DNA from 3 places in the Turicibacter sp. KK003 genome. Region 3 is predicted to be linked to each of the others. Evidence: a T-box and tRNA genes for the amino acid it is inferred to sense, from the RefSeq annotation. Region 3 holds a T-box; the other regions hold tRNA genes.
What was found. A T-box is a leader RNA that pairs with one kind of tRNA and senses whether it is charged. The one in region 3 lies ahead of alaS (alanine--tRNA ligase), so its partner is inferred to be a tRNA-Ala.
Positions count from the first base shown of each region.

Region 1: it has a tRNA-Ala gene. The T-box ahead of alaS (alanine--tRNA ligase) is inferred to sense a tRNA for this amino acid. The anticodon was not compared.
Region 2: it has a tRNA-Ala gene. The T-box ahead of alaS (alanine--tRNA ligase) is inferred to sense a tRNA for this amino acid. The anticodon was not compared.

Region 1 covers NZ_CP142738.1:320,087-327,251, reverse strand. Annotated here, with positions in the region: gene VXM77_RS01615 (transposase family protein) at 477-1,046, shown strand; gene VXM77_RS01610 (ISL3 family transposase) at 1,019-1,813, shown strand; tRNA gene VXM77_RS01605 (tRNA-Leu) at 2,081-2,164, opposite strand; tRNA gene VXM77_RS01600 (tRNA-Lys) at 2,173-2,248, opposite strand; tRNA gene VXM77_RS01595 (tRNA-Val) at 2,254-2,329, opposite strand; tRNA gene VXM77_RS01590 (tRNA-Phe) at 2,334-2,409, opposite strand; tRNA gene VXM77_RS01585 (tRNA-Asp) at 2,428-2,503, opposite strand; tRNA gene VXM77_RS01580 (tRNA-Met) at 2,507-2,582, opposite strand; tRNA gene VXM77_RS01575 (tRNA-Ser) at 2,602-2,694, opposite strand; tRNA gene VXM77_RS01570 (tRNA-Ile) at 2,712-2,788, opposite strand; tRNA gene VXM77_RS01565 (tRNA-Met) at 2,800-2,876, opposite strand; tRNA gene VXM77_RS01560 (tRNA-Ala) at 2,904-2,979, opposite strand; tRNA gene VXM77_RS01555 (tRNA-Pro) at 3,000-3,076, opposite strand; tRNA gene VXM77_RS01550 (tRNA-Arg) at 3,084-3,160, opposite strand; tRNA gene VXM77_RS01545 (tRNA-Leu) at 3,169-3,257, opposite strand; tRNA gene VXM77_RS01540 (tRNA-Lys) at 3,292-3,367, opposite strand; tRNA gene VXM77_RS01535 (tRNA-Gln) at 3,373-3,447, opposite strand; tRNA gene VXM77_RS01530 (tRNA-Tyr) at 3,456-3,540, opposite strand; tRNA gene VXM77_RS01525 (tRNA-Thr) at 3,557-3,632, opposite strand; tRNA gene VXM77_RS01520 (tRNA-Val) at 3,639-3,714, opposite strand; tRNA gene VXM77_RS01515 (tRNA-Glu) at 3,729-3,805, opposite strand; tRNA gene VXM77_RS01510 (tRNA-Asn) at 3,815-3,891, opposite strand; rRNA gene rrf (5S ribosomal RNA) at 3,904-4,012, opposite strand; rRNA gene VXM77_RS01500 (23S ribosomal RNA) at 4,186-7,079, opposite strand.
Region 2 covers NZ_CP142738.1:2,442,624-2,449,788, forward strand. Annotated here, with positions in the region: rRNA gene VXM77_RS11880 (23S ribosomal RNA) at 1-2,891, opposite strand, end outside; tRNA gene VXM77_RS11885 (tRNA-Ala) at 2,936-3,011, opposite strand; tRNA gene VXM77_RS11890 (tRNA-Pro) at 3,032-3,108, opposite strand; tRNA gene VXM77_RS11895 (tRNA-Arg) at 3,116-3,192, opposite strand; tRNA gene VXM77_RS11900 (tRNA-Leu) at 3,201-3,289, opposite strand; tRNA gene VXM77_RS11905 (tRNA-Lys) at 3,331-3,406, opposite strand; tRNA gene VXM77_RS11910 (tRNA-Gln) at 3,412-3,486, opposite strand; tRNA gene VXM77_RS11915 (tRNA-Tyr) at 3,495-3,579, opposite strand; tRNA gene VXM77_RS11920 (tRNA-Thr) at 3,596-3,671, opposite strand; tRNA gene VXM77_RS11925 (tRNA-Leu) at 3,684-3,772, opposite strand; tRNA gene VXM77_RS11930 (tRNA-Cys) at 3,788-3,861, opposite strand; tRNA gene VXM77_RS11935 (tRNA-His) at 3,877-3,952, opposite strand; tRNA gene VXM77_RS11940 (tRNA-Trp) at 3,955-4,028, opposite strand; tRNA gene VXM77_RS11945 (tRNA-Thr) at 4,037-4,112, opposite strand; tRNA gene VXM77_RS11950 (tRNA-Val) at 4,119-4,194, opposite strand; tRNA gene VXM77_RS11955 (tRNA-Glu) at 4,209-4,285, opposite strand; tRNA gene VXM77_RS11960 (tRNA-Asn) at 4,295-4,371, opposite strand; rRNA gene rrf (5S ribosomal RNA) at 4,384-4,492, opposite strand; rRNA gene VXM77_RS11970 (23S ribosomal RNA) at 4,550-7,165, opposite strand, start outside.
Region 3 covers NZ_CP142738.1:1,172,582-1,179,746, reverse strand. Annotated here, with positions in the region: gene VXM77_RS05870 (O-methyltransferase) at 1-264, opposite strand, end outside; gene mltG (endolytic transglycosylase MltG) at 278-1,375, opposite strand; gene VXM77_RS05860 (DUF1292 domain-containing protein) at 1,446-1,742, opposite strand; gene ruvX (Holliday junction resolvase RuvX) at 1,766-2,197, opposite strand; gene VXM77_RS05850 (IreB family regulatory phosphoprotein) at 2,194-2,463, opposite strand; gene alaS (alanine--tRNA ligase) at 2,526-5,147, opposite strand; T-box leader at 5,191-5,394, opposite strand; gene VXM77_RS05840 (hypothetical protein) at 5,516-5,683, opposite strand; gene VXM77_RS05835 (ATP-dependent RecD-like DNA helicase) at 5,765-7,165, opposite strand, start outside.

The DNA of each region.
Region 1 (7,165 bases), 850 kb from region 3:
TAACAATGTGATGAAAAAAGAAATCCTACATATTATTACTTAAATGTATATATTATATACTACTTTTCATGACTAGCATCATACTCGCCTCAATTAATTAAATAAAAATTAACCCTTATTTTTGAGAGGACTTACAAGAAGAAAAAAGCTTTGCATTCTAATACGCGTGATTTAATCAAAGACATTATTCCGAAACAGAACTGTATCTTCATATAATCCTGACCCCCTAGACGATATAAATCAATTCTGATCTTTTGGGTTATACACTGGTATAGGATTAGAAAAGACTTTTACAATAATCTAACTTTTATTGAGTGTTTTAAAAACTTATCTTTTTTAGGTTCTATAATTTTTGGTGTGGGTGGGATTACTCACACCTTTTTGATTGCCATAAATATTGAGACAAAAAAAAGAGACATAGTCCCCAAAATCCTATACAATGTAATCGGCTAAAACAACACGAAAGGATTGGTTTTATGTCTCATACTAATTGTATCTCAACTTTACTTGATTTAAAAGATAAAAATATTACTTTTTCAGAAAATTGTATCCAGGAAACTCAGATTAAGAATGTTCGTTCTAAACTTATTTTAGGGACTCTTTCTTTTCAACCGACTCATTGCTACCACTGTGGTCATTCTTTTGACTCAAATATCATTAAACACGGCTTCAAAACTTCACGTATTAAGCTAGTCAAAATTTCCGGATTTGATGCTTATCTAGACTTAAAAAAACAACGTTATAAATGCCGTCATTGTGACCGAACATTTACCCTAGAAACATCTCTTGTTAACCCTAATTGTTTTATTTCCACTCCCGTAAAACAAGCCATCTTTTTAGAAGCTAGTCATAAGAAATCCGAAACAGATATTGCACGTGAGCTTAACGTTTCTCATTCAACCGTTAACCGCGTCATTCATTCTTCCTATGAAGAACAGCCGCTTCCCTTTAATTCTCTCCCAAAAGTTCTTTGTTTTGACGAGTTTAAGTCGGTTAAATCGGCCGAGGGTCACCTGCCATGCGAAGCATGTATCCTCCATTGGTAGGGAACGGAGCAATGTCCTTCATTTTTTGTGATGCGTCCAATGGAAAGCTAATTGATATCGTTGAAGACCGTCGCTTAAGTACACTAAGGACTTATTTTATGCGATTTTCTAAAGCAGCTCGTGAAGGTGTAACCCACGTCGTCATTGACATGTACGCCCCTTATATGACACTCATTAAAGAGGTATTCCCTAAGGCTAAGATTGTTTTAGATAAATTTCATATCGTTCAACTAGTCTCTCGTGCTCTTAATAAAACACGCATTCGTTTCATGAATCAAAATAAAGAGTTTTATAATAAATTCAAACATTATTGGCGACTTCTCTTAAAAGCCCAAGAAGATCTTAATGCCACTCATTACTTCTATTCCAACTGCTTCAAAAAGATGATCTCTCAACAAGAAATTATTGACTTTTTATTAGCCCTAGACCCTGAACTAAAGGAGACTTATGATTTCTACCAAACTGTCCAACAGGCTATTAAACTTCGTAACCTTGAAATATTTCATCATGCCATTCAACACCCCTCTGATCTGCTTTCACACGAAATGAAAACAGCTTTAAAAACACTCACTCATTATCAAGACTATGTCAAAAATACAATTGAAACTCCTTATACCAATGGAGTACTCGAAGGAATTAACAACAATATCAAAGTCATTAAGCGAATCGCTTTTGGATACCGTAGTTTCTACCATTTCAAAGCAAGAATTTTGATTATTCATAAATACACTTTTGAACAAAAAAAGAAGAGGAATCAAACCATCTAAAGAATAGCCTAATTCCTCCCGATTATATGTATAGATTTTATTCACCCACACTATTTGACAAAGAACCCTTTTTTATATAAGGCAGCCTCCTTTATTCACAGTATAGATTGTGATTTCTATTTACTAGAGTTAAACCATGATGATATATACTAAAAAAGCATATAAAAAAAACTGGTTTATAACCAGTTTCTTTTATATGCAATGGTATTTATTCTCTAAAATAAAAAAAGATAATACTATAATAAAGATTACCTTATTTTACTATAATGGTGCGGGTGACAGGAGTTGAACCTGCACACCAAAGGTACTAGAGCCTAAATCTAGCGCGTCTGCCAATTCCGCCACACCCGCATTATGAATGGTGTCCTGCAGAGGACTCGAACCTCTGACCCTCTGATTAAAAGTCAGATGCTCTACCAACTGAGCTAGCAGGACTTTTATGGTGGAGGATGACGGGCTCGAACCGCCGACCCTCTGCTTGTAAGGCAGATGCTCTCCCAGCTGAGCTAATCCTCCATCATGGTGGCTTGGGACGGAATCGAACCGCCGACACAAGGATTTTCAGTCCTTTGCTCTACCGACTGAGCTACCAAGCCTTTTATTTATTATTTAAATGGCGGTCCAGACGGGAATCGAACCCGCGATCTCCTGCGTGACAGGCAGGCATGTTAACCGCTACACCACTGGACCTTTTGGTTGCGGGGACAGGACTTGAACCTGCGACCTTCGGGTTATGAGCCCGACGAGCTACCAACTGCTCCACCCCGCGATGTTTATTTATTTTAATATGGCGGAGGAAGAGGGATTCGAACCCCCGCGACGCTTTCACGCCCTGTCGGTTTTCAAGACCGATCCCTTCAGCCTGACTTGGGTATTCCTCCGAATAATGTATGAAAAGTGGTGGACCCTGTAGGACTCGAACCTACGACCGATCGGTTATGAGCCGATAGCTCTAACCAACTGAGCTAAGGGTCCGGTCCTATTTTTGGTAGCGGAGGAGGGACTCGAACCCCCAACCTCACGGGTATGAACCGTACGCTCTAGCCAGTTGAGCTACTCCGCCATGATACTAACATGATACTTATTTAATTGGTGGAGACTAGGGGGATCGAACCCCTGACCTCCTGCGTGCAAGGCAGGCGCTCTCCCAGCTGAGCTAAGTCCCCATTCTCTTTTTCTTTTTTAATGGTCGGGAAGACAGGATTCGAACCTGCGACCCCCTGGTCCCAAACCAGGTGCTCTACCAAGCTGAGCCACTTCCCGTTTTTTATGGCGCGCCCAAGAGGAGTCGAACCCCTAACCTTTTGATCCGTAGTCAAACGCTCTATCCAATTGAGCTATGGGCGCTATTTAGTTGGTGCCTAGGGCCGGAATCGAACCGGCACGGGTGTCACCACCCGCAGGATTTTAAGTCCTGTGCGTCTACCAGTTCCGCCACCCAGGCATATCGTTATTTCAGGCACGCGCCTTTTTCAAAATGGTGTCCTGCAGAGGACTCGAACCTCTGACCCTCTGATTAAAAGTCAGATGCTCTACCAACTGAGCTAGCAGGACATCATTGGCTGGGCTAGCTGGATTCGAACCAGCGCATGACGGAGTCAAAGTCCGTTGCCTTACCGCTTGGCTATAGCCCATTCTTAAGTGGTGGTGGGGGACGGATTCGAACCGCCGAACTCTCAGAGAGCGGATTTACAGTCCGCCGCGTTTAGCCACTTCGCTACCCCACCGTATTCTTTTGTTATATGGTGCCGGAAGCAGGACTTGAACCCGCAACCTACTGATTACAAGTCAGTTGCTCTACCAATTGAGCTATTCCGGCTCTTTATGGTGGAGGATGACGGGCTCGAACCGCCGACCCTCTGCTTGTAAGGCAGATGCTCTCCCAGCTGAGCTAATCCTCCACTTTTATTTTTAATGGTGACCCGTACGGGATTCGAACCCGTGTATGCATGCGTGAAAGGCATGTGTGTTAAACCGCTTCACCAACGGGCCATTTTTTAATGGCGCCCCAACTAGGACTCGAACCTAGGACCCCTTGATTAACAGTCAAGTGCTCTAACCAACTGAGCTATTGAGGCTTTTTATTTATGGCCTAGCGACGTCCTACTCTCGCACTTGCGTACTACCCTCGGCGCTAAGGAGCTTAACTTCTGTGTTCGGTATGGGAACAGGTGTGCCCTCCTTGCCCTTATCACTAGACCTTCTGTCAGATCTTATCAATCTCACAAAACTAGATATCTTCTGCTTACTTCTTCTTGTCCGGCAACTCTCGCATCACAGTGGTAAAGTTCAATAACTGTTCATCACCTTCGTGATTCCTCAGTTCTTTTCACTTTCTGCCTGTGATAATCGCTCGTTTTTGCCTTTCCTATTTAGTTAAGTCCTCGATCGATTAGTATCAGTCCGCTTCATCTGTCACCAAACTTCCACTCCTGACCTATCTACCTCGTCGTCTTCAAGGGATCTTACTTCTTTCGAATGGGAAATCTCATCTTGAGGGGGGCTTCACGCTTAGATGCTTTCAGCGTTTATCCCTTCCACACGTAGCTACCCAGCTATGCTCCTGGCAGAACAACTGGTACACCAGCGGTGTGTCCATCCCGGTCCTCTCGTACTAAGGACAGCTCCTCTCAAATTTCCTACGCCCACGACGGATAGGGACCGAACTGTCTCACGACGTTCTGAACCCAGCTCGCGTACCGCTTTAATGGGCGAACAGCCCAACCCTTGGGACCGACTACAGCCCCAGGATGCGATGAGCCGACATCGAGGTGCCAAACCTCCCCGTCGATGTGAACTCTTGGGGGAGATCAGCCTGTTATCCCCGGGGTAGCTTTTATCCGTTGAGCGACGGCCCTTCCATTCGGTACCGCCGGATCACTAAGCCCGACTTTCGTCCCTGCTCGACTTGTTGGTCTCGCAGTCAAGCTCCCTTCTGCCTTTACACTCTTCGAATGATTTCCAACCATTCTGAGGGAACCTTTGGGCGCCTCCGTTACTCTTTGGGAGGCGACCGCCCCAGTCAAACTGCCCACCTGACACTGTCCCCTGACCAGCTCATGGCCACGGGTTAGAACCCCAGTAACACAAGGGTAGTATCCCAACAGCGACTCCTCCAAGACTGGCGTCCTGGTCTCTTCGTCTCCTACCTATCCTGTACATGTGTCACCAGTGCTCAATATCAAGCTACAGTAAAGCTCCACGGGGTCTTTCCGTCCTGTCGCGGGTAACCTGCATCTTCACAGGTACTATGATTTCACCGAGTCTCTTGTTGAGACAGCGCCCAGATCGTTACGCCTTTCGTGCGGGTCGGAACTTACCCGACAAGGAATTTCGCTACCTTAGGACCGTTATAGTTACGGCCGCCGTTTACTGGGGCTTCAATTCAAAGCTTCGCTTGCGCTAACCTCTCCTCTTAACCTTCCAGCACCGGGCAGGCGTCAGCCCCTATACATCACCTTGCGGTTTAGCAGAGACCTGTGTTTTTGATAAACAGTCGCCTGGGCCTTTTCACTGCGGCTTGCTTTCACAAGCACCCCTTCTCCCGAAGTTACGGGGTCATTTTGCCGAGTTCCTTAACAAGAGTTCTCTCGCTCATCTTAGGATTCTCTCCTCGCCTACCTGTGTCGGTTATCGGTACGGGCACCTAATAAATTATCCCTAGAAGCTTTTCTTGGAAGCGTGACATCAGCTGACTTCACCCTTTCGGGCTTTCGGCATCACAGCTCAATGTTTCGCCATGCGGATTTGCCTACATGACCACCTCACTGCTTACACGTGAATCCATTCACACGCTCAACTTAGCCTTCTCCGTCACTCCTTCAGTTTATTAAGTGGTACAGGAATCTCTACCTGTTGTCCATCGGCTACGCCTTTCGGCCTCACCTTAGGTCCCGACTTACCCAGGGCGGACGAGCCTTCCCCTGGAAACCTTAGGCTTTCGATGGATAGGATTCTCACCTATCTTTCGCTACTCACACCGGCATTCTCACTTCTAACCGCTCCACAGCTCCTTCCGGTACTGCTTCTCCGCTGTTAGAACGCTCTCCTACCACTGACACTTCGTGTCAATCCGCAGCTTCGGCGGTCCGTTTAGCCCCGGTACATTTTCGGCGCAGAGTCACTCGACTAGTGAGCTATTACGCACTCTTTAAAGGATGGCTGCTTCTAAGCCAACCTCCTAGTTGTCTGTGCATCTCCACATCCTTTTCCACTTAACGGACACTTGGGGGCCTTAGCTGGCGGTCTGGGCTCTTTCCCTTTTGACCATGGACCTTATCACCCACAGTCTGACTCCCGATCATATCTATCTGGCATTCGGAGTTTGATTGAGATCAGTACCCCGAGGTGGGGCCATCACCCATTCAGTGCTCTACCTCCAGTAGACTCTTATCGAGGCTAGCCCTAAAGCTATTTCGGAGAGAACCAGCTATATCCGTGTTCGATTGGAATTTCACCCCTAGCCACAAGTCATCCAAGCACTTTTCAACGTGCCCTGGTTCGGCCCTCCAGTCAGTGTTACCTGACCTTCAGCCTGCTCATGGCTAGCTCACACGGTTTCGGGTCTACAACATCGTACTCCTCGCCCTATTCAGACTCGCTTTCGCTTCGGCTCCGTCTCTTCAACTTAACCTTGCACGATATCGTAACTCGCCGGTTCATTCTACAAAAGGCACGCCATCACCCTTTAACGGGCTCTGACTAGTTGTAGGCACACGGTTTCAGGTTCTCTTTCACTCCCCTTCCGGGGTTCTTTTCACCTTTCCCTCACGGTACTGGTTCACTATCGGTCACTAGGTAGTATTTAGCCTTACGAGATGGTCCTCGTTGCTTCCGACGGGATTTCTCGTGTCCCGCCGTACTCAGGATCCCTTCCCTGCTTCACACAATTTCACCTACGGGACTCTCACCCCCTCCGGTTGGCCTTCCCAGACCATTCGGCTATCATGTTCAGTCATTTCTGAAGGTCCTTCTACCCCGGATTACTCCGGTTTGGGCTCCTCCCTGTTCGCTCGCCGCTACTTGGGGAATCGATGTTTCTTTCTTTTCCTCCAGGTACTTAGATGTTTCAGTTCCCTGGGTCTGTCTCCTCTATGGCTATTGATTCACCATACGGTGCTAGCGTATGACCACTAGCGGGTTTCCCCATTCGGATATCCCCGGCTCTTTGCTTACTTACAGCTCCCCGAGGCGTTTCGCCGTTTGTCGCGTCCTTCTTCGACTCCTAGTGCCTAGGCATCCTCCGTGCGCCCTTTATTACTTAACTTTTCTTCTTCAGAAGATATCTAGTTTTCAAAGATCAATTCTAGGAAAATCGAAATTCTCCCAAAACTAAACAGAACGTCTCTTTCT
Region 2 (7,165 bases), 1.2 Mb from region 3:
GTTAAGTCCTCGATCGATTAGTATCAGTCCGCTTCATCTGTCACCAAACTTCCACTCCTGACCTATCTACCTCGTCGTCTTCAAGGGATCTTACTTCTTTCGAATGGGAAATCTCATCTTGAGGGGGGCTTCACGCTTAGATGCTTTCAGCGTTTATCCCTTCCACACGTAGCTACCCAGCTATGCTCCTGGCAGAACAACTGGTACACCAGCGGTGTGTCCATCCCGGTCCTCTCGTACTAAGGACAGCTCCTCTCAAATTTCCTACGCCCACGACGGATAGGGACCGAACTGTCTCACGACGTTCTGAACCCAGCTCGCGTACCGCTTTAATGGGCGAACAGCCCAACCCTTGGGACCGACTACAGCCCCAGGATGCGATGAGCCGACATCGAGGTGCCAAACCTCCCCGTCGATGTGAACTCTTGGGGGAGATCAGCCTGTTATCCCCGGGGTAGCTTTTATCCGTTGAGCGACGGCCCTTCCATTCGGTACCGCCGGATCACTAAGCCCGACTTTCGTCCCTGCTCGACTTGTTGGTCTCGCAGTCAAGCTCCCTTCTGCCTTTACACTCTTCGAATGATTTCCAACCATTCTGAGGGAACCTTTGGGCGCCTCCGTTACTCTTTGGGAGGCGACCGCCCCAGTCAAACTGCCCACCTGACACTGTCCCCTGACCAGCTCATGGCCACGGGTTAGAACCCCAGTAACACAAGGGTAGTATCCCAACAGCGACTCCTCCAAGACTGGCGTCCTGGTCTCTTCGTCTCCTACCTATCCTGTACATGTGTCACCAGTGCTCAATATCAAGCTACAGTAAAGCTCCACGGGGTCTTTCCGTCCTGTCGCGGGTAACCTGCATCTTCACAGGTACTATGATTTCACCGAGTCTCTTGTTGAGACAGCGCCCAGATCGTTACGCCTTTCGTGCGGGTCGGAACTTACCCGACAAGGAATTTCGCTACCTTAGGACCGTTATAGTTACGGCCGCCGTTTACTGGGGCTTCAATTCAAAGCTTCGCTTGCGCTAACCTCTCCTCTTAACCTTCCAGCACCGGGCAGGCGTCAGCCCCTATACATCACCTTGCGGTTTAGCAGAGACCTGTGTTTTTGATAAACAGTCGCCTGGGCCTTTTCACTGCGGCTTGCTTTCACAAGCACCCCTTCTCCCGAAGTTACGGGGTCATTTTGCCGAGTTCCTTAACAAGAGTTCTCTCGCTCATCTTAGGATTCTCTCCTCGCCTACCTGTGTCGGTTATCGGTACGGGCACCTAATAAATTATCCCTAGAAGCTTTTCTTGGAAGCGTGACATCAGCTGACTTCACCCTTTCGGGCTTTCGGCATCACAGCTCAATGTTTCGCCATGCGGATTTGCCTACATGACCACCTCACTGCTTACACGTGAATCCATTCACACGCTCAACTTAGCCTTCTCCGTCACTCCTTCAGTTTATTAAGTGGTACAGGAATCTCTACCTGTTGTCCATCGGCTACGCCTTTCGGCCTCACCTTAGGTCCCGACTTACCCAGGGCGGACGAGCCTTCCCCTGGAAACCTTAGGCTTTCGATGGATAGGATTCTCACCTATCTTTCGCTACTCACACCGGCATTCTCACTTCTAACCGCTCCACAGCTCCTTCCGGTACTGCTTCTGTGCTGTTAGAACGCTCTCCTACCACTGACACTTCGTGTCAATCCGCAGCTTCGGCGGTCCGTTTAGCCCCGGTACATTTTCGGCGCAGAGTCACTCGACTAGTGAGCTATTACGCACTCTTTAAAGGATGGCTGCTTCTAAGCCAACCTCCTAGTTGTCTGTGCATCTCCACATCCTTTTCCACTTAACGGACACTTGGGGGCCTTAGCTGGCGGTCTGGGCTCTTTCCCTTTTGACCATGGACCTTATCACCCACAGTCTGACTCCCGATCATATCTATCTGGCATTCGGAGTTTGATTGAGATCAGTACCCCGAGGTGGGGCCATCACCCATTCAGTGCTCTACCTCCAGTAGACTCTTATCGAGGCTAGCCCTAAAGCTATTTCGGAGAGAACCAGCTATATCCGTGTTCGATTGGAATTTCACCCCTAGCCACAAGTCATCCAAGCACTTTTCAACGTGCCCTGGTTCGGCCCTCCAGTCAGTGTTACCTGACCTTCAGCCTGCTCATGGCTAGCTCACACGGTTTCGGGTCTACAACATCGTACTCCTCGCCCTATTCAGACTCGCTTTCGCTTCGGCTCCGTCTCTTCAACTTAACCTTGCACGATATCGTAACTCGCCGGTTCATTCTACAAAAGGCACGCCATCACCCTTTAACGGGCTCTGACTAGTTGTAGGCACACGGTTTCAGGTTCTCTTTCACTCCCCTTCCGGGGTTCTTTTCACCTTTCCCTCACGGTACTGGTTCACTATCGGTCACTAGGTAGTATTTAGCCTTACGAGATGGTCCTCGTTGCTTCCGACGGGATTTCTCGTGTCCCGCCGTACTCAGGATCCCTTCCCTGCTTCACACAATTTCACCTACGGGACTCTCACCCCCTCCGGTTGGCCTTCCCAGACCATTCGGCTATCATGTTCAGTCATTTCTGAAGGTCCTTCTACCCCGGATTACTCCGGTTTGGGCTCCTCCCTGTTCGCTCGCCGCTACTTGGGGAATCGATGTTTCTTTCTTTTCCTCCAGGTACTTAGATGTTTCAGTTCCCTGGGTCTGTCTCCTCTATGGCTATTGATTCACCATACGGTGCTAGCGTATGACCACTAGCGGGTTTCCCCATTCGGATATCCCCGGCTCTTTGCTTACTTACAGCTCCCCGAGGCGTTTCGCCGTTTGTCGCGTCCTTCTTCGACTCCTAGTGCCTAGGCATCCTCCGTGCGCCCTTTATTACTTAACTTTTCTTCTTCAGAAGATATCTAGTTTTCAAAGATCAATTCTTTTTGGTGGAGACTAGGGGGATCGAACCCCTGACCTCCTGCGTGCAAGGCAGGCGCTCTCCCAGCTGAGCTAAGTCCCCATTCTCTTTTTATTTTTTAATGGTCGGGAAGACAGGATTCGAACCTGCGACCCCCTGGTCCCAAACCAGGTGCTCTACCAAGCTGAGCCACTTCCCGTTTTTTATGGCGCGCCCAAGAGGAGTCGAACCCCTAACCTTTTGATCCGTAGTCAAACGCTCTATCCAATTGAGCTATGGGCGCTATTTAGTTGGTGCCTAGGGCCGGAATCGAACCGGCACGGGTGTCACCACCCGCAGGATTTTAAGTCCTGTGCGTCTACCAGTTCCGCCACCCAGGCTTTTTATCTATGCTTTATGTGTTCTTTTTCAGTTAAAAAAATGGTGTCCTGCAGAGGACTCGAACCTCTGACCCTCTGATTAAAAGTCAGATGCTCTACCAACTGAGCTAGCAGGACATCATTGGCTGGGCTAGCTGGATTCGAACCAGCGCATGACGGAGTCAAAGTCCGTTGCCTTACCGCTTGGCTATAGCCCATTCTTAAGTGGTGGTGGGGGACGGATTCGAACCGCCGAACTCTCAGAGAGCGGATTTACAGTCCGCCGCGTTTAGCCACTTCGCTACCCCACCGTATTCTTTTATTATATGGTGCCGGAAGCAGGACTTGAACCCGCAACCTACTGATTACAAGTCAGTTGCTCTACCAATTGAGCTATTCCGGCTCTTTATTAAATTGGTGCCTAGGGCCGGAATCGAACCGGCACGGGTGTCACCACCCGCAGGATTTTAAGTCCTGTGCGTCTACCAGTTCCGCCACCCAGGCACATTACTATCTAATTGGAGGCGCCAATCGGATTTGAACCGATGATCAGGGAGTTGCAGTCCCACGCCTTACCACTTGGCTATGGCGCCTAATCATATAAGATATGGGGCGACTGATGGGAATCGAACCCACGAATGTCGGAGCCACAATCCGATGCGTTAACCACTTCGCCACAATCGCCATGGCAGGGGTGACAGGAATCGAACCCACACTAACGGTTTTGGAGACCGCTGTTCTACCGTTAAACTACACCCCTATTTATAATGGTGCCGGAAGCAGGACTTGAACCCGCAACCTACTGATTACAAGTCAGTTGCTCTACCAATTGAGCTATTCCGGCTCTTTATGGTGGAGGATGACGGGCTCGAACCGCCGACCCTCTGCTTGTAAGGCAGATGCTCTCCCAGCTGAGCTAATCCTCCACTTTTATTTTTAATGGTGACCCGTACGGGATTCGAACCCGTGTATGCATGCGTGAAAGGCATGTGTGTTAAACCGCTTCACCAACGGGCCATTTTTTAATGGCGCCCCAACTAGGACTCGAACCTAGGACCCCTTGATTAACAGTCAAGTGCTCTAACCAACTGAGCTATTGAGGCTTTTTATTTATGGCCTAGCGACGTCCTACTCTCGCACTTGCGTACTACCCTCGGCGCTAAGGAGCTTAACTTCTGTGTTCGGTATGGGAACAGGTGTGCCCTCCTTGCCCTTATCACTAGACCTTCTGTCAGATCTTATCAATCTCACAAAACTAGATATCTTCTGCTTACTTCCTTATTAGTTAAGTCCTCGATCGATTAGTATCAGTCCGCTTCATCTGTCACCAAACTTCCACTCCTGACCTATCTACCTCGTCGTCTTCAAGGGATCTTACTTCTTTCGAATGGGAAATCTCATCTTGAGGGGGGCTTCACGCTTAGATGCTTTCAGCGTTTATCCCTTCCACACGTAGCTACCCAGCTATGCTCCTGGCAGAACAACTGGTACACCAGCGGTGTGTCCATCCCGGTCCTCTCGTACTAAGGACAGCTCCTCTCAAATTTCCTACGCCCACGACGGATAGGGACCGAACTGTCTCACGACGTTCTGAACCCAGCTCGCGTACCGCTTTAATGGGCGAACAGCCCAACCCTTGGGACCGACTACAGCCCCAGGATGCGATGAGCCGACATCGAGGTGCCAAACCTCCCCGTCGATGTGAACTCTTGGGGGAGATCAGCCTGTTATCCCCGGGGTAGCTTTTATCCGTTGAGCGACGGCCCTTCCATTCGGTACCGCCGGATCACTAAGCCCGACTTTCGTCCCTGCTCGACTTGTTGGTCTCGCAGTCAAGCTCCCTTCTGCCTTTACACTCTTCGAATGATTTCCAACCATTCTGAGGGAACCTTTGGGCGCCTCCGTTACTCTTTGGGAGGCGACCGCCCCAGTCAAACTGCCCACCTGACACTGTCCCCTGACCAGCTCATGGCCACGGGTTAGAACCCCAGTAACACAAGGGTAGTATCCCAACAGCGACTCCTCCAAGACTGGCGTCCTGGTCTCTTCGTCTCCTACCTATCCTGTACATGTGTCACCAGTGCTCAATATCAAGCTACAGTAAAGCTCCACGGGGTCTTTCCGTCCTGTCGCGGGTAACCTGCATCTTCACAGGTACTATGATTTCACCGAGTCTCTTGTTGAGACAGCGCCCAGATCGTTACGCCTTTCGTGCGGGTCGGAACTTACCCGACAAGGAATTTCGCTACCTTAGGACCGTTATAGTTACGGCCGCCGTTTACTGGGGCTTCAATTCAAAGCTTCGCTTGCGCTAACCTCTCCTCTTAACCTTCCAGCACCGGGCAGGCGTCAGCCCCTATACATCACCTTGCGGTTTAGCAGAGACCTGTGTTTTTGATAAACAGTCGCCTGGGCCTTTTCACTGCGGCTTGCTTTCACAAGCACCCCTTCTCCCGAAGTTACGGGGTCATTTTGCCGAGTTCCTTAACAAGAGTTCTCTCGCTCATCTTAGGATTCTCTCCTCGCCTACCTGTGTCGGTTATCGGTACGGGCACCTAATAAATTATCCCTAGAAGCTTTTCTTGGAAGCGTGACATCAGCTGACTTCACCCTTTCGGGCTTTCGGCATCACAGCTCAATGTTTCGCCATGCGGATTTGCCTACATGACCACCTCACTGCTTACACGTGAATCCATTCACACGCTCAACTTAGCCTTCTCCGTCACTCCTTCAGTTTATTAAGTGGTACAGGAATCTCTACCTGTTGTCCATCGGCTACGCCTTTCGGCCTCACCTTAGGTCCCGACTTACCCAGGGCGGACGAGCCTTCCCCTGGAAACCTTAGGCTTTCGATGGATAGGATTCTCACCTATCTTTCGCTACTCACACCGGCATTCTCACTTCTAACCGCTCCACAGCTCCTTCCGGTACTGCTTCTGTGCTGTTAGAACGCTCTCCTACCACTGACACTTCGTGTCAATCCGCAGCTTCGGCGGTCCGTTTAGCCCCGGTACATTTTCGGCGCAGAGTCACTCGACTAGTGAGCTATTACGCACTCTTTAAAGGATGGCTGCTTCTAAGCCAACCTCCTAGTTGTCTGTGCATCTCCACATCCTTTTCCACTTAACGGACACTTGGGGGCCTTAGCTGGCGGTCTGGGCTCTTTCCCTTTTGACCATGGACCTTATCACCCACAGTCTGACTCCCGATCATATCTATCTGGCATTCGGAGTTTGATTGAGATCAGTACCCCGAGGTGGGGCCATCACCCATTCAGTGCTCTACCTCCAGTAGACTCTTATCGAGGCTAGCCCTAAAGCTATTTCGGAGAGAACCAGCTATATCCGTGTTCGATTGGAATTTCACCCCTAGCCACAAGTCATCCAAGCACTTTTCAACGTGCCCTGGTTCGGCCCTCCAGTCAGTGTTACCTGACCTTCAGCCTGCTCATGGCTAGCTCACACGGTTTCGGGTCTACAACATCGTACTCCTCGCCCTATTCAGACTCGCTTTCGCTTCGGCTCCGTCTCTTCAACTTAACCTTGCACGATATCGTAACTCGCCGGTTCATTCTACAAAAGGCACGCCATCACCCTTTAACGGGCTCTGACTAGTTGTAGGCACACGGTTTCAGGTTCTCTTTCACTCCCCTTCCGGGGTTCTTTTCACCTTTCCCTCACGGTACTGGTTCACTATCGGTCACTAGGTAGTATTTAGCCTTACGAGATGGTCCTCGTTGCTTCCGACGGGATTTCTCGTGTCCCGCCGTACTCAGGATCCCTTCCCTGCTTCACACAATTTCACCTACGGGACTCTCACCCCCTCCGGTTGGCCTTCCCAGACCATTCGGCTATCATGTTCAGTCATTTCTGAAGGTCCTTCTACCCCGGATTACTC
Region 3 (7,165 bases):
ACGAACAGGATCTCGCTCAATACTAACAATTTTCGTATGTGGTAAATGTCTAGCCATCATAAGTGAGGAGTACCCAATGGCCGTTCCAATTTCTAAAATAGCTGACGGATTTTTAATTCTTAACAATTGAAGCATCAATTCAAGGCCTTGTTCCTGAATGATTGGTACGTGATGATCCTCAGCGTACTTTTTCATTTCAATTGAAAGATCATCATGAATAATGGTCTTAAAACGACTCATAAGTTGTAATAATTGTTCATTCATTACCTTCTTCTCCTTACTGCTGTCGACATACATTTGTCCCTGCCTCATATGAAGGGAGTAGATATGCGCGATAAAAATTCATGTGTTCCTCATATGTTTCAAAGAAATGGGTTTTCCCGTCCACACAACCAAACATATCCGCTATAAAGAATAAATAAGAATGACTTACCGGTTGTAAGACAGCCTTAACGGCATCAATCGATGGATTGCTCACCGGTCCAATAGGTGCACCTGGCGTCACATATGTATTATACGGTGATTGCACACGTGTCATTGCCTCTGTCACTCGTACCGCATGTTCATCTAATGCATATAAAACCGTCATATCGCTTTGTAAGTACATTCCCGAATTGATCCGATTAAAAAAGACACCCGCTACCATTGGCATTTCCTCTGTGTTTTGGGTCTCCCCCTCAACAACGGATGCTAAAGACATAACCTCATGTACACTTAAGGGGCTCGTTTCAAATAATTCACGGATAGGATCCAGTTTCTTTTGGGTCACATCAAGCATCTGACGTGTTAGTTCATCCACGGTATATGCTCCTTTTGAAAATGAGTAAGTAATCGGATAAATATACCCCTCAAGTGGATATTTTATTCCGTCTTTTAAAATATCCTCGGTTAAAAACCAATAATCATTAATCAATTGATTTATATACTCTGAATTTTTCCACTCGGTTAATAAGTCTTCCGCTGTCAAGGAAACCAGTGGTGATACATTCGCTGCGACGTATTCTAAATCATACCCCTCAGGGATTGTCACTTTAACACTATCGGGTTCGACGACGAGCCCTTTTTCGAATTTTTGATACATTTGCTCAAGCGTCATCGATGGTGTTAATTCATACTCTCCCGCTTGGATATGAGACCAATCATGAAGACGTACAAGTAAATCGGCCATTTTCGGATGTTTAATCAGCCCAAGCGCTGCTAACTGTCGATTAACTTTCTTCGTTGTTGTTCCAGGCTCAATTGTATAATTAATCACTGTGTTATCTTGGGAATTGAACGGTTTAACGGTTGCCTGGTATAAGTAACCTCCATATAAAACGACAACCACTAAAACGATACATACACCCCAAGTAAAAACACGTACAGCTTTTCCCATTCATTTTCACCTCTAAAATAAGCAGTGTAAGAGTGGAGGCCTCCTCCATTCCTACACTGCTTTTTATCAATTATTCTGCACTTTCAGCCTCTTCGTCAGCTAAAAATGTATTAATTACTTCTTCAATCATATCCCATTCTGCATCTGTTTCTACAGGTAATAATTCTCCACCTTCGTTATTATTACTTGGAATATAAGCTGAAACATGTAAATCAACATTTCCATCAGCATCCTCGTGCTCTGCCCCTACTGGGTAGTAAACGACATATGATTTATTATAGTCATCTGAATCAAATGTAAATAAAATTTCACATAATAATTCATTTCCGTTTTCGTCAATAACTGTTAATTGATTTTCATCTAACATTGTTAACACCTCTTATTTTATTATTACACGAATGAACGTGCCTGGCTTGAATCCAGATAGCTTTGTAAAATGATGGTTGCAGCCATTTTATCAACAACTTTTTTACGTTTCCCACGACTTACATCCGCTTGGATTAATACGCGTTCAACTTGCATCGTCGTTAGCCGTTCATCCCATAAAATTACTGGAACGCTTGTTGCCTCCTCAAGTTTTTTAGCAAACTCTTGTGTCGCCTGACCGCGCTCTCCGATTGAACCATTCATGTTTTTAGGCAGTCCTAAAACGATTTTTGAAACATGTTGTGTTTTTACTAATTGTTGAACGTGTAAAATTGCTTTTTTATAATGATTCTCTTCAAAACGGAACGTTTCGACCCCGTGAGCCATCATACCTAATGCATCACTAATCGCGATACCTAACGTACGTGTTCCTAAATCTAATCCAAGTGTTTTCATTTTCTTGTTTCAACAAATTTTTCTAATAAAACTTCTAAGATTTCATCACGTTCAATTTGTTGGATTTTATTACGTGCTCCCTGATAACTTGAAATATATGCAGGGTCTCCTGAAATCAAGTATCCAACCACTTGATTAATGGGGTTATATCCCTTTGTTTTTAATGCCTCAAAGACATCGACTAAAATTAACTCAACTGTTTCATTTTGATTTAATTTATCCTCAAGTGCCTCATTTAGCATCATCGTATGATTTGAGATCATCATATTCACCACCCATAAATAGTCCTTAATCCTATTTTACAATATTGCATTGAGGATGAAAAGAACTATAAGTTATTTTTTAACCATTCGTCAACGCTTAATAAGGCATCTGCAATTTTAGTGATATCTTTAGCTCCAGCTTGTGCCATATCTGGACGGCCACCACCACCACCGCCGCAAACGCTTGCTACTTCCTTAACAATTTTACCGGCATGGACACCTTGTTTAACATAGTCTGCCGTTACCCCACAAGAAATAGCTACTTTTCCTTCTGAGGCACTTGCTAAAACGATAACAGCTGAGTCTAATTGTTGTTTAAACTCATCTACCATTTGACGAAGATGATTCATATCTACGTCCATTAATTGCGCTGTTAAAACCGTTAATCCATTAACCTCATGTGTATTATGAACAATTTCTTTCATTTTTAAATGCGATAATTTAGATTTTAATGATTCATTCTCACGATGAAGCTCTTTTACTTCGTCTAAAACTCCCGCAACTCGTTCTTCAAGTAGCGCCGGTTTCGTTTTAAGCGTTTCTGATACGTTTGTAAATCGTGTAATAAAGTGATTCATATATTCATACGCCGCTTGAGAGGTTACCGCTTCAATTCGACGCGTTCCGGCACCAATTCCAGATTCAGAAATAATTTTAAACAACCCAATTTCTGAAGTATTTGTGACGTGACATCCACCGCACAATTCGATGCTATACTCCCCAGCTTTAACGACACGTACAACATCTCCATATTTTTCACTAAATAAGGCCATTGCACCCATCGCCTTTGCCTCATCAATCGATTTTTCAAACACTTGAACTGGAAGTGAAGCCCAAATTTTTTCATTCACAATGGATTCGATACGTTGTAACTCTTCAGCCGTTAGACCTTGCATATTTGTGAAATCAAAACGTAAACGCCCAGCTGATACTAATGACCCCGCTTGATTCACATGATCACCAATTACATCTTTTAATGCTTGATGTAATAAATGTGTCGCTGTATGGTTTTTCGTTAAAGCCAAGCGATCATTCACTGTAATTGAGGACTTAACACGGTCATTTAAAGACAGGATTCCCTCAACGTTTATTGTGTGTAAGTGTTGACCATTTGGCGCCTTAATAACATCTTGCACTTCTACCGTTGCCTGTTGAGATACCATCGTTCCTCTATCAGCTACCTGCCCTCCACTTTCTGCGTAAAATGGCGTGCTATCTAAAATCACTTGACCTTGTCCCGATAATGACTCTACAACTTCACCATCTTTTAATAATAAAATCACTTGACCTTCTGATGTATATTGATCATATCCAACAAACGTCGATGGTGTTTTAAAATTCATAAGCGCCTCATTTTGAGATTGCATACTTGCTACATCTTCGCGAGCGTTACGTGCACGGTCTCGTTGAGCCTGCATCTCTTGATCAAACCCATCTTTATCAACACTAAAACCTGACTCTTCCGCATACTCTAATGTTAATTCATACGGGAATCCATACGTATCGTAAAGCATAAAGGCATCTTTCCCTGAGATAATTTTTGTCTTACTTTTCGCCATTAAATCATTTAAGATTTTTTCTCCATCAGCAAGTGTTTGACGGAAACGATCCTCTTCAGACTTAATCACCTTTTGAACGAGTTCAATTTTATCTAACACGTATGGATAATAATCTTTCATGATATCCGCTACAACAGGGACTAACTCATACATAAACGCACGATCAATTCCTAAATTTTTACCATAACGAACAGCGCGGCGAAGTAAACGACGTAAGACGTAACCTCTTCCTTCGTTTGAGAGTAACGCCCCATCAGCCACCGCAAATGTTACGGTTCTTACATGATCGGCAATAACTTTAAAAGCAACAGCCGTTTCATTCGTGTATTTCACACCTGAAATTTGTTCTGTTTTTTTGATAATTGGCATAAATAAATCGGTATCGAAATTAGTTTCTACCCCTTGTAAGACGCAAGCCATACGTTCAAGCCCCATCCCGGTATCTATATTTTGATTTGGAAGCAACGGATACTCACTACGATCTAATCCTTCTTTAGAATTAAATTGTGAAAAAACAATATTCCAAATTTCAATGTAACGATCATTTTCAATATCTTCCTCCAATAAACGGAGTCCAATATTTTCTGGATCATATTTTGGACCACGATCAAAGAAAATCTCTGTATTAGGACCACATGGACCTTCTCCAATTTCCCAGAAATTATACTCTAATTTCACGATATGTTCTGGTTTAACTCCAAGTTTAATCCATAAATCATACGTTTCTTTGTCACTTGGATACACCGTTACATAAAGTAAATCCTTATCAAAACCAAACCATTCTGGAGAAGTTAATAATTCCCATCCCCAAGTAACAGCCTCCTCACGGAAATAATCACCGATTGAAAAATTTCCCAACATTTCAAAGAATGTATGATGGCGCGCCGTTTTCCCTACATTTTCAATATCATTTGTACGAATTGATTTCTGTGCATTTGTAATTCGTGGGTTGTTTGGAATTTCACGCCCATCGAAGTACTTCTTTAACGCTGCGACCCCACTATTAATCCATAATAAAGTTGGATCATTTGCCGGAACTAATGATGCCCCTGGCTCGATCATATGCCCTTTAGATTTAAAGAAATTTAAATACATTGAGCGAATTTCTGAACCTGTCATATATTTCATCGTTTATCACCTCTTAAAATGAGTATAAAAAAAGCCCTTATAAATTAAGGACGATGTGAACGCGGTACCACCTTATTTTTGTTTTTATGAAAAAAACAACACTTAAAGGCGATAACGGTGCTAACCGATAGGTTTTACCTACACTCAAGAAGTAGCTTTCGAGTATTTTTCATTAGGGTTTATCTCAGCCTAGAAACCCCTCTCTGTGGAATTACAAATCTCTACTTTCTTCTATCAACATTTTGTTATTCGACTCTATTTTATCGATTTTACGTCAGAGTTTCAAGCTTTTTTTTATATTTCGTATAACTATCGATCAAAAAGTTTTTCATTTAATCTAAAAAGAGCCTCCCCTAAGGGAGGTTCTTTTAAAATGGCATCATATCATGAAAGTAATCTTGCCAACATCCAATATTTTTTCGATACTTTTTCATTTGACGTTGAAATTGTTTTTTATAATGACATGGGTCTTCTTGATAAGCTACTGTCACAATAAACACTAAAATAAATAATACTAGTAGAACTGCTTTTTTCACACCATTCACCTCACTTCAACATGATAGTTTTAGTTTGGTTCATTTTATTTTTTTTATGTTAATATTCAAAAAAAATTTATCCTACTCGTCCATAAAATCATAGGGCGTGACTCCTTCAAGTTCCACCTCATCCAAATATTCAAATGGAATTCCATGTTCCTTAAAGTACTCCTCAAATGGATTTGTAATCGTTGTGTGTTCCTTTTGCATTTCAAAGCGTAATTTTAACGTTGTTTGCCGTTCATCTCCCTCATTTTTTACCCCTTTATCCAATGCCAAATACTCCCCAATAATAATGAGAGATTTTTTTGCCCGAGTGATAGCAGTATAAATTAATTTTTTTTGAAGCATCACGTGATAGGCATGAGTCATTGGAAGGATGACAATCGGATACTCTGAACCTTGAGATTTGTGAACAGAAACACAATAAGCATGGGTTAAATTTTGCAAATCACCTTTTTTATAACTTACCTCTTTTGAATCAAAACACGCGATAAGCCGGTCTTCCTTCTCTTCATTTTCATTCTTATAAGAAATCCCGATAACTTCACCAACGTCGCCATTCATAACCCCCGTTTCAGGTTGATTAGATAGTTGTAATACTTTGTCACCAATCCGAAAAATTCGTTGACCGAATACCATCTCCCTTTTATTTGAATCATCAGGGGGATTAAAGATTGCCTGCAACATTTCATTAATCGCGTCAATTCCACATTCTCCACGATACATCGGAACTAACACCTGAACGTCGTTTGCCGTATACCCTTTTGAAAGTGCATTTTCAACAATCTTCTTCAAGTAAAGCGGTATTTGTTGATGTGGTGATTCAACATATAAACGATCTGTTTTTTTTTCTCTTAAGTCGTTTGGTAGCCGATTATTCTTTACGGCATGAGCTAACGCAATAATCGACGAATCTTGCGCCTGTCGGTGTACTGTTGTCAAACGCGTTAATGGAATGGCCCCACTTTCAATTAAATCCTTTAAAACTTGCCCTGGACCTACCGATGGCAATTGATTATCGTCTCCTACTAAAATGACTTGAGCACCCGTTTCAATACATTGAAACAGCTGAAAGGCAAGCAGTGTATCTAACATTGAACTCTCATCAATAATAATTAAATCATAATCTAATTGAGAAAACTCATCATGTTGAAAAACACCGTCAACACCATATCCAAGTAACCGATGAATAGTTGAGGCCTTTAATGTCGTCGTTTCCGTCATCCGCTTAGCAGCGCGCCCCGTCGGGGCAGCTAACGCAATTGGAAATTTCTTTTCAGAGGTTGCGTATTGGCTAGGGTCAAGTGTGATTTTATGTAGTAAGGAATAAGCCTTTAAAATTCCTTGTACCACTGTAGTTTTTCCAGTTCCAGGTCCCCCCGTAATAATACTAACCGGATATTTTAGAGCCATTTGAATAGCCTCTTCTTGTTCCTTCGAATACGTGATTGACATCTCCTTGACCAACCGTTTCATTAC